One region of the Paenibacillus sp. FSL R7-0312 genome, then DNA from elsewhere that is predicted to be linked to it. Evidence: riboswitches for the same ligand, from Rfam matches in the RefSeq annotation. Region 1 holds a riboswitch; each other region holds the start of a gene.
What was found. A riboswitch is a leader RNA that binds a small molecule or an ion and turns the genes downstream of it on or off. The one in region 1 is predicted to bind cyclic di-GMP.
Positions count from the first base shown of each region.

Region 2: another riboswitch for cyclic di-GMP. It lies ahead of MKX70_RS03755 (anti-repressor SinI family protein); the one in region 1 lies ahead of MKX70_RS02530 (transglutaminase-like domain-containing protein).
Region 3: another riboswitch for cyclic di-GMP. It lies ahead of MKX70_RS04835 (bifunctional diguanylate cyclase/phosphodiesterase); the one in region 1 lies ahead of MKX70_RS02530 (transglutaminase-like domain-containing protein).

Region 1 is NZ_JBBORE010000001.1:604,118-607,395, reverse strand. Features, by position in the region: gene MKX70_RS02540 (GtrA family protein) at 1-288, shown strand, start outside; gene MKX70_RS02535 (class D sortase) at 458-1,111, shown strand; cyclic di-GMP riboswitch class I at 1,239-1,319, shown strand; cyclic di-GMP riboswitch class I at 1,393-1,473, shown strand; gene MKX70_RS02530 (transglutaminase-like domain-containing protein) at 1,506-2,297, shown strand; rRNA gene MKX70_RS02525 (16S ribosomal RNA) at 2,701-3,278, shown strand, end outside.
Region 2 is NZ_JBBORE010000001.1:882,856-886,133, reverse strand. Features, by position in the region: gene MKX70_RS03760 (2-oxoglutarate dehydrogenase E1 component) at 1-705, opposite strand, end outside; cyclic di-GMP riboswitch class I at 1,221-1,305, shown strand; gene MKX70_RS03755 (anti-repressor SinI family protein) at 1,334-1,483, shown strand; gene MKX70_RS03750 (helix-turn-helix domain-containing protein) at 1,633-1,965, opposite strand; gene MKX70_RS03745 (TasA family protein) at 2,142-2,732, opposite strand; gene MKX70_RS03740 (TasA family protein) at 2,802-3,278, opposite strand, start outside.
Region 3 is NZ_JBBORE010000001.1:1,162,174-1,165,451, forward strand. Features, by position in the region: gene MKX70_RS04835 (bifunctional diguanylate cyclase/phosphodiesterase) at 1-2,040, opposite strand, end outside; cyclic di-GMP riboswitch class I at 2,112-2,207, opposite strand; RNA gene ssrA (transfer-messenger RNA) at 2,623-2,987, opposite strand; gene smpB (SsrA-binding protein SmpB) at 3,190-3,278, opposite strand, start outside.

The DNA.
Region 1 (3,278 bases):
ATCAATACCCCTGCGCAGATTATTTCCTATAGCGCCGGTACGGCCAACAGCTTCTTCTGGAACAAAAAGGTAACCTTCCGTGACAGGGACATCGGCAATAAAGAGGGCTTCGACCGGATGCAGCTGGTCAGGTTTATCGTGCTGAACCTGTTGGTGCTGGTTATATCGGTGCTGCTGATTCATATATTGACCGATTCTCTCGGTATTCAAGTGCTGATCGCCAAAGTGCTGGTCACATTTGTTACGGTAATCATTAATTTCTTCGGAAGCCGGAAGTGGGTATTCTGAAAATATATGAATTTATATGCTTGCTGCTATAAATTACCTTCTATTTCTCGCTGAAACGGTACCGTCCTTAAAAAGGACGGTAAAGTCGTTTCTACTTGTTATATAGAAGCATTGCTTCTTAATTATTCCGGAAGGGTATCATCTATTCTATATTACGGAGGCGATTGTCATGCGGAAATTATCCTATTTGATTATACTTGCCGGGGTGCTAATTATGCTCTATCCCAAAGGAAGCGAATGGTACAATGACCGTCAGCAGCAAAAGCTGCTGGAAGAGGCTGAACAGGCCTACAGTGAAATCGTTCCGTCTGCCTCAGCTCCGGCCAGTGCTGATCTAAGTAAGCCTTACGCGGAAGTAACCCAGCTGCTGGCAGATGAGTCGGCTGCGGAAGAGCCTGAACCCTCTGCAGCGCCTGAGATTGAAGTCGGAGGCAAGGTGATGGCGATTATCAAAATCGACAAAATAGATCTGAAGCTGCCTGTACTGGAAGGCGCCACCAAGGCGAATATGAAGCATGCAGCTGCGCATATGAAGGAGACGGCTCCGCTCGGCGCTACTGGCAATGCTGCGATTGCAGCGCATAGATCAAGAACTACGGGAAGGCTGTTCAATAGATTGAATGAAGTCGGAGTGGGGGACGCTATTTCCGTTACAACCGGTAAGCAGGAATACAATTATGTAGTTTATGATGTAACTATTGTGGAACCGACCGATGTATCCGTATTGAAAGGGAATGAGGATGACAAGATTCTTACACTCATTACTTGTGATCCGCTGGTGAATCCAACGCATAGACTTATCATTCACGCAAAGTTATCCTGATGTTTGTAGAATGATGACGGAAAAATTTAAAATACTTAAAATTTTTATTTGTTTTCGCAGAAATCTAGTGATTTAGGTCTTGATAATAGAAATAGATATGGTAAGATATAACTATATAAAGCTAATACACGATAAACGGCAAACCTATCGAAAGGTAGGGACGCAAAGCTAAAGGGCCTTCCCGTAAGGATGGCAGCCAGCTACCGAATGAAGAGGCTTTTTTTGTTTGTTCTTATTGTATATCTAGCATTTTATGGTAGAAGCAAGGACAGATAAAGCTTATACGATAACGGCAAACCTATCGAAAGGTAGGGACGCAAAGCTAAAGGGCCTTCCCGTAAGGATGGCAGCCAGCTACCGAAAGGGGTTTTATCCAATGAAGAAGTTCTATCTAATGTTGGTTACACTATTCGTAGTGGTTACGTCGATGCAGACAGGTACAGCTCAAGCTGCTAATGCAGATGCAGGCTGGTTGAACATAGGTCAACTGGATCAGGGTGTTATCGGAGTATCTTATAATGTTCCTAAGGATAAGAAGATTAAGCTGATGATCACCAAAGACAATAACAGCTACACTTACAACTTGTACACCTCCAAACCAACTGAAACATTCCCGCTGCAACAAGGTAACGGTTCATACAAGGTTTCCGTACTTGAGAACACTACCGGCAACAAATACAAAGTAATTTCTTCCGAGACGGTAGATCTTAGCCTGAGCAACGCCAACGCAGTATATCTGAGCTCCGTACAGAATGTTAAATGGAGTTCTTCCGATAAAGCAGTTCTGAAAGCAGCACAACTTACACAAGGTTTGACATCAGATGAAGACAAAGTGAAGGCTATCTATAATTATATCGTTGCCAATGTGAAGTATGATTATTCCCTGGCTTCCAGTGTAACTACAGATTACATCCCTAACAACGACAGTACTCTTGTTTCCAAGAAAGGAATCTGCTACGACTACGCTTCCTTATTCGCTACTATGCTTCGCAGTGAAGGTATTCCTACCAAACTGGTTATGGGTAACACAAGCTATGTGACGTCTTACCACGCTTGGAATGAAGTGTTCCTTAATGGCAAATGGGTAACTATTGATACTACAGTTGATGCTGGACTTGCCAAGAACAGCAAAACAGCAGATCTGGTTAAAGTAGCAAGTAAATATACTGCAGCTAAGTTCTACTAAGAGCAGATGCATTTATAGTTTCATTGAGGATAACCCGCTTAATTATTAAGCGGGTTATTTTTATTTAGGAAAGGGTTGCTTTTTAGTAGAGAGATAGGGTATTATAAGTAAGCGTTGTTGGAGCGGCAAACTTAATGAGAAATGACTTAAATAAGTGATTTCAAAATAAAGCTTGCATTACTCGGATGAACGTGATATATTATAAGAGTTGCTGGTGACGCGGTAGTCGTCGTTGACAACAAGCTTGATCTTTGAAAACTGAACAACGAGTGAGTGGGAGATCGCTTCGGCGAGATCCAAAAATGATGAGTTTCACAGCGTCTTGTACGCTTTAGAAACTTCATCGTGAGAATGAAAATTCTCGTCAGATGTTTCAAAATGAGCAATCGCTCTTTCTAAATACAATTTGGAGAGTTTGATCCTGGCTCAGGACGAACGCTGGCGGCATGCCTAATACATGCAAGTCGAGCGGAGTTCATTTGAAAGCTTGCTTTCAAATGAACTTAGCGGCGGACGGGTGAGTAACACGTAGGCAACCTGCCCTCAAGACTGGGATAACTACCGGAAACGGTAGCTAATACCGGATAATTTCTTTCCTCTCCTGAAGAGAGAATGAAAGGCGGAGCAATCTGCCACTTGGGGATGGGCCTGCGGCGCATTAGCTAGTTGGTGGGGTAACGGCTCACCAAGGCGACGATGCGTAGCCGACCTGAGAGGGTGAACGGCCACACTGGGACTGAGACACGGCCCAGACTCCTACGGGAGGCAGCAGTAGGGAATCTTCCGCAATGGGCGAAAGCCTGACGGAGCAATGCCGCGTGAGTGATGAAGGTTTTCGGATCGTAAAGCTCTGTTGCCAGGGAAGAACGTCCGGTAGAGTAACTGCTACCGGAGTGACGGTACCTGAGAAGAAAGCCCCGGCTAACTACGTGCCAGCAGCCGCGGTAATACGTAGGGGGCAAGCGTTGTCCGGAATTATTG
Region 2 (3,278 bases), 280 kb from region 1:
GGCAGCGCGGACAATTTCATCCAGCATAGGTACGAGCGCATCATTGCCTTCCAGGCTGAAGCGCTTCTGGCCGACGAAGGTCTTGTGCAGGAAGGTCTCGAACTGTTCTACCTGAATCAGGCGTTTCAGCAGCTCTTTGCGTTCCGCATGGTTCAGTGGAGCAGGCGACGTCGTGGATTCCGCCTGGCTGTTGAGCCAGCGCAGCTCACGCTCGTCATGCACATGCCCGAATTCATAGGCGATGGTCTGTGTGTAGGCCTGGCGCATTCTGTGAACGGCATCCATAGCGGTATGCACGCCCTCAGGGGCATTCTCCCAGATCAGCGAAGCCGGCAGGGCATTCAGATCTTCGCGCGTCAGCTCATAGGTCTCGATCTCCAGCCATTTCGCCATCGGGTTGGTGCTCCGCTCCAGCGGATCGATATCGGCAGCCATATGGCCGTATATTCGAATGTTAGCCATTAGCTTGGAAGCTTTAACAGCTTTCTTGAGCCACTCCGTATCTCCCGAGATGGCGGGGGGAGGCGTCTTGACGGCATCCGGAGCCAGGGGAGGCGGGCCGGATACTGTGAACAGATCGCGGTAATGATGCTCTACGGAAGAAGGGTCCTTGACAAACTGCTCGTATTTCTCCTGAATGTAGCCCAGATTGGGACCGTAATACTTGCTCCAGACAGATTCGTTATAGGGCTCTTTGATGGCCATGAGTAGGTCCTCCTAACGGATAAACTCCACATGCGGTATATAGGAACACCGCTTAGCGGAGCTGCGATGTTTGCGGTTTCATTCTCATCTTATTGTGCTACTTTCCGGCAGGGTAATCAATTCATACTTTCGTGCAATCCGTTCGCAAAACGGTATGATTCAGCAGGGAATTCATACAGAACAATCATAAATTATCCGGGTGAGGCCGGAGGAACAAAATATCTTTGGAGTTAATAAAAAAATTAAGGATTTAGGTGGTTGTATATCATAGAAATGGGTAATTACTTCTATATTGTGTTATAGGATTAAATCTATTTAGTATATTTAAACTAATTTGGACCGATTGAAGATGAATTGGAATTATTTATACAAGCCATTGGCAATTTTAGCTAAGGGTCCTCACGATTTAACATAAAAAAATCCCAGAAAACGACACACTTTTCATGTAAGATCTTGTATAATGTTATTGCGGAGAACGGTTTCATCGATTCTTTCAGATCCTTTCATGTAAAGGGTCCAGTAAAGGGTAAACCTGCCGAAAGACAGGGGCACAAAGTCTCGGATCTAAAGTAGAAATACTATGATGGCCGGACTGCCTGGGGACGCGAAAATTCTAGGAGGAGATTTCTTGGATAAGTCCAACCAGGGGAATGACGAACTGCAGGCAGTTGATCTGGATTTAGAATGGGTGCATTTGCTAATGTCTGCTAAGCAGGCTGGCATCCAGGCGGACGAGATTCGGCGTTTTTTTAGTGAAAAAGCACTCCAGGCGATGTAGGGCATTCAGCATTGTACGGATACATACAGAAGAGGGCACAGCGGTGTACACGCTGTGCCCTCTTCTGTTGGAATTTACATGTTGTTTCGGGGTCCCATCAAAGTACCTGAGTAATCATCGAAGCTGCTGCCTCACTTTGTGGGGGTATTTCAGTTATCCTTCTGCTCCAGCCGCCATTTCTGATAATCAAGAAACTCCTTGAATTCACGTTTGCTTATACCAGAGGCCATCGCATCCTGTACCAGCCTGAACCATTCTCCATCAAGAACCGGTTCTGCAGTTTCTGCAACTCCGCCATACAGTAATACGTGAATGGATACTTGAAGTGCATCGGCGATTTTTTCGATAAATTGAATGGAGGGGTTGGATTGGATATTCCGCTCAACATTACTTAAGTATGATTTCGCCACGTCAGCCTTATCCGCAAGCTCGGATAAAGAATAACCCTTCTCCAGACGGAGCCTATGGATGCGGCTTCCCATGTTATCTGACACGATTACAACGCCCTCCGTACTTTTTGTTATCAGTATAACAAAAATTCGCAAAACCGACAAAAATCATTGTTCCTGACGGAAGCTGGCGGCAGTGGAGAGACAAAACGGCATATCCAGCCCGGATGAGGGAGGATATGCCGTTTTGTGTATATAGTTTAATAGCCTTATTTGGCTTCTCCCAAACCTTGCGTAGCATTGAATGTCCAGTTCAGCGCCAAGCCGTCACCCTGGAAGATATTCTGATCCTGTGTATTGTCAACGAATTCGAAAGCAATCTTGAAGGTTTTGGTTTGGGTAGCGGCGATGCCTCCCGGCAGTACACCCGCCGTTACGAGATCATAGCTGGATGTGTTCTTCAGATCCTTCAAGGAGATTTCGGACAGCACATGGCCGGTAAGCGGCCCGCTGGTGTAAGAACTGTCGAGAAGTTTGATTTTGAAGTGATCTCCAAGATCCTGGCCGGCATTATCTCCCTTCGCATCAGTTACGGTGTAGCTGGTAGCCAACGTGAGGAGCTTGATATCCAGAGTGCCGTCATTGGACAAGGTGAACGTGCGTACGGTGTAATCACCCGGTTTCAGATTGGTCAGGGCAACAGGTGTATTGAAGGAAGAGCCGAGCTTCAGCGTACCTGCCGCGAAGGTTGCCGTGCTGGTTGCTGTGGAGCTGAAGTAAGCGAAGGTGCCCCCTCCGATTAAAGACAATCCCAGTGCTGCCGATGCTACGCCAAGACCCAATGTTTTTTTGATACCCATAATTAATTTCCTCCTCGAGTATATTATGTTTTTTAAAGATCAGAGAACAGGAATGCGTGACAGGGCAGATTATTTGAGGGCGCCTTTTTCCTGATTGGCATCGAAGTTCAGGGTAAGGGCCAGCGTATCGCCTTGATAGTAGTTTTGCGGCTGGAAGGTTTCCTTGAAGGCAAACTGTACGCTCAGCTTATCTGAGGTGCCTGCCTTGATGCCCCCATTCTCTACACCAAAGATTCCGCCGAGAATTCCCTTAGCTACAAGATCCGGACTTTGCTGCTCAAGGTCGGCCAGTGAAATAACCAGGACAGGCGAAGTTACTTTATCCTTGTTAATAAGGAAGGTTACAATAATATCGTCTTTGAGATTATGGGAGCTGTTATCCCCCAGGGCATCTGTAATGACAGATGAGGTGCGCAGAACAACTTTGGGAATATTGAGGGTCCCGTCATTTTTCAATTTAAAGTCTCTTTTGATTGTATCTCCCGGCTTAAGATTGGTGAGATTGACAATAACGGAGGGGTCCGAATTCAGTAATAAAGTTCCGTT
Region 3 (3,278 bases), 560 kb from region 1:
CGCTTGATCTGCATTCTTAATAAGTTCCATCTCACTGTCTCCATCCGTTGGAAAGAGGCTGATACCAATACTTGGTGTAGTATACACCTCGTGATCACTTAGCGAAATGGGTATCTTAAATGCCGCAAGAACAGCTTGGGCAATTTGTTCCGATTGTTCACGGGTCACATTGGGAAGTAAGGCGATGAATTCATCTCCACCCATTCTTGAGAGGATCGCATCCTGACCAAGACATTCTTGAACCCTCACAACTACCAGCTTTAATAACTGATCGCCCTTTGTATGACCGAACGTATCATTTACCATCTTAAACCGATCGACATCGATGAACAGGATTGCGGCTGTGTGACCATGGTCGTCGGCTTCCTTCAAGTAAGCTTGTAACCGTTGATTAAAGTTGACTCTATTGGGTAAACCGGTCAAGCAGTCGTAATAGGCGAGGAGTTGAATCTCAGCAAACATGCTTTGAAGTCTGGTGGCCGTATCCTTGCTGTTAGATATAAGCGTATTAATTTCTTGTATAAAGCTGCCTTTCCAGTTCACGCTCTGGTTCTCGGCTATTTTCTCAGGTAAATTAGTGGTTGTGTGGGTTAAAAGCTTAATCGGTCGAACAATGATTTCACTGATCACATTAGAAATAAAAATAAATATCAATCCACAGGCCAATAAAACACTGAATATTTTTATGTAGTAGCTATACAAGCGGTCACGATAGGGGGCAATTGGTGCCTCGACAATAACACTCCAATCACCCAGTTCCGGAATTGTCATGATCTTGAAATAGGAGGATTCTCCCCATCTGTTCATTGGATTTCTGATAGCATCCGGGAACCAGTGATACAAACCGCCAATTATTTCACTTGCTTCGCCCCTTTCTGCCCAGTTATACGGGTTCATAACGGCCAGATCATCACGAGTACTCGCAATAACCCTGTCATTCCGGTCTACGATTGTGACATTCATTAGTCTATTATTCGCCAGCTTTTTTAACTCCGTTGTAACATAGTTAAGATTGAGCACACCTACGGCCGCCCCTGTAAATTCGCCGCTAATCATAATAGGGGAGCCCACAACGACAATGGGTTCGTTAACGCAACCTCTTCCAAGAAACACATCGGAAACAACGAATTGGTGTTTTTCTCTCATATATTCAAAGTAAGGCCGATCCGAGAAGTTTAAGCCAATCGTTGACTTTCCTTTGTTATTTAGTAATGGAGAGAACAGCTTTGTAACTCCGTTGCGATCAGCAATGTATGAAGTAGTAAAATCCGGATATAACGCCAGTAGATAAGCCATTTGGCGCTGCAAGGAATCGATCTCTTCCATCCTATTCTCAGCCGCCGCCATCGATAAAGTATTCACTGCGGCAACATGAACTTCTCCCCACTCTGTAAGATCATTGCGGATGATAGCGGAATCTCGTTCAGTCTCTGACTTTATTTTTTCATTCATGTTGTGATACTGTTCATGACCGATCATCACCGTCACCAGAAGCAAAGTTATAAAGGTAAACGTGACAAATATGTTGAAAAGCACATCATGAAGAGAGCTCGACATCTTGCGTTTTTGGAATGATGGCCATTTAAGAAGAGGCAGATAAGTAAAGATTAAACTGGAAATCAATACATTTAAAATACCATTCACGGCATCCTTAAGCACAACCAGCAGGGAAGCGGTAAAATTCATATCCAGGGCATAACGATAGAATACCCATATGAGAGGCATCCCTAAAATCATCCAATATAGGCTATCAAAAAGAACAATCCTTTTCCCTCTGTAGAAGACGCCGACAAATAAAGTTTCCAGCACAAAAACAAGCATAGCGTAAGGATGATTCCAAAGAAACAACGTGTAACCATTTACAATAACCGATGCCACTAAAGCCCATTTAAGACCATATATCCGCAATATCAAAAAGGTGAATATACTACCGAAGATAAAATTGACCCCCAGCAATAGGGATAGGCTGAGCATATTACCTAGTAGTCCAAAAATAATCAGAGCTATGATAAATACAATCGACTTATTAAATATACTCACTGTTCTCCCACCTTATGAATCAGGCCCATTGCAACAAAAAAACTCTCCCGAAAAGGAGAGGTTTCCTTGCCTTCGGTAACTGGCTGGCATAACATATCCAAATTGGACATGTGATAGCCCCTGTAGTTTTGCGACCCCGTTTTTCAACGAGTGTGCCCTATTATTATTGAGATTATCTGAAAGACAATACATTATTCGACATTAATCTACAAGCTGACACTAATTATAGTTGATACTGCTGGGTGTTACAACCAATTTCTACATTTCCGTATGGCACCGTTCATATCAACTTATAGCAGGTAGGAGTGCTCAGACTGCAACGATCTCTTCTTTGGTCAAAATCGAAGGGCGGATGATGGGTATGGAAGGCGAAAACACACGCCGAAGGGGGAGCATATTTATCACGGGTTACGTGGAGGCCAAAGCCACCGGTCTCCGTATAGCCTCAGTGAAACTCACTGTATCCATTAACAGCAAGCCCCCGAAACCGCGTCACAGCAAGCCTTTTAACCACCACGTATAGTCCAAAACAGCCGCCGAAATGAAAAAAGACACCCCTAAAGGTGTCTTCACTGATACTCCATATGGAGCCGAGGGGAGTCGAACCCCTGTCCGAAGATAACGGCACATAAGCTTCTACGAGTGTAGTCACGGATTTGATGTCACCCGAGTATCGCCCCGTAACCGGCTATACGTTGGGTCAGCCTGATTGTCTTCTTCAGCTCACCGCAGGCGGAGATGAGACAGCGTATCCCACTACTTGTTAGCCCCTATCCCTGTCACATGGGCGATGCAGGGTAGAAGCACGCGCACAGTTTCTTAGGCTGCGAAAGCGTAGTTGTTTTGTTGTTTGCCGTTTAATAGGCTTTAGCGTTGATGAAGCGGACGCGTCCCCACTACTCGCTACTCATGCTCGAACTATCCCCGTCGAATCCAAGAACGGCCCCTCATTAGAAAGGGCGCTTCGGATTAACGGATCAATGACAAGCATACATGCTGATCCGGTTCACAGCTATCTTGATCAAGATGGCTGTTCAGAAGCAATAAGTTTTACTTACACAGTATAGCACATTTATCAACACTTTAACACGTAGGTTAAAGGAATTGAAGGTCGAATCTGGAACAATTGGGCGCCAGGTGGTTACCAGTCTAGCGGGCGATCTTCTGTTTGTCGCGCAGCACACGCTGGATATCACGCTGAGCATCGCGCTTCGCGGCGGAGTCGCGCTTGTCGTATT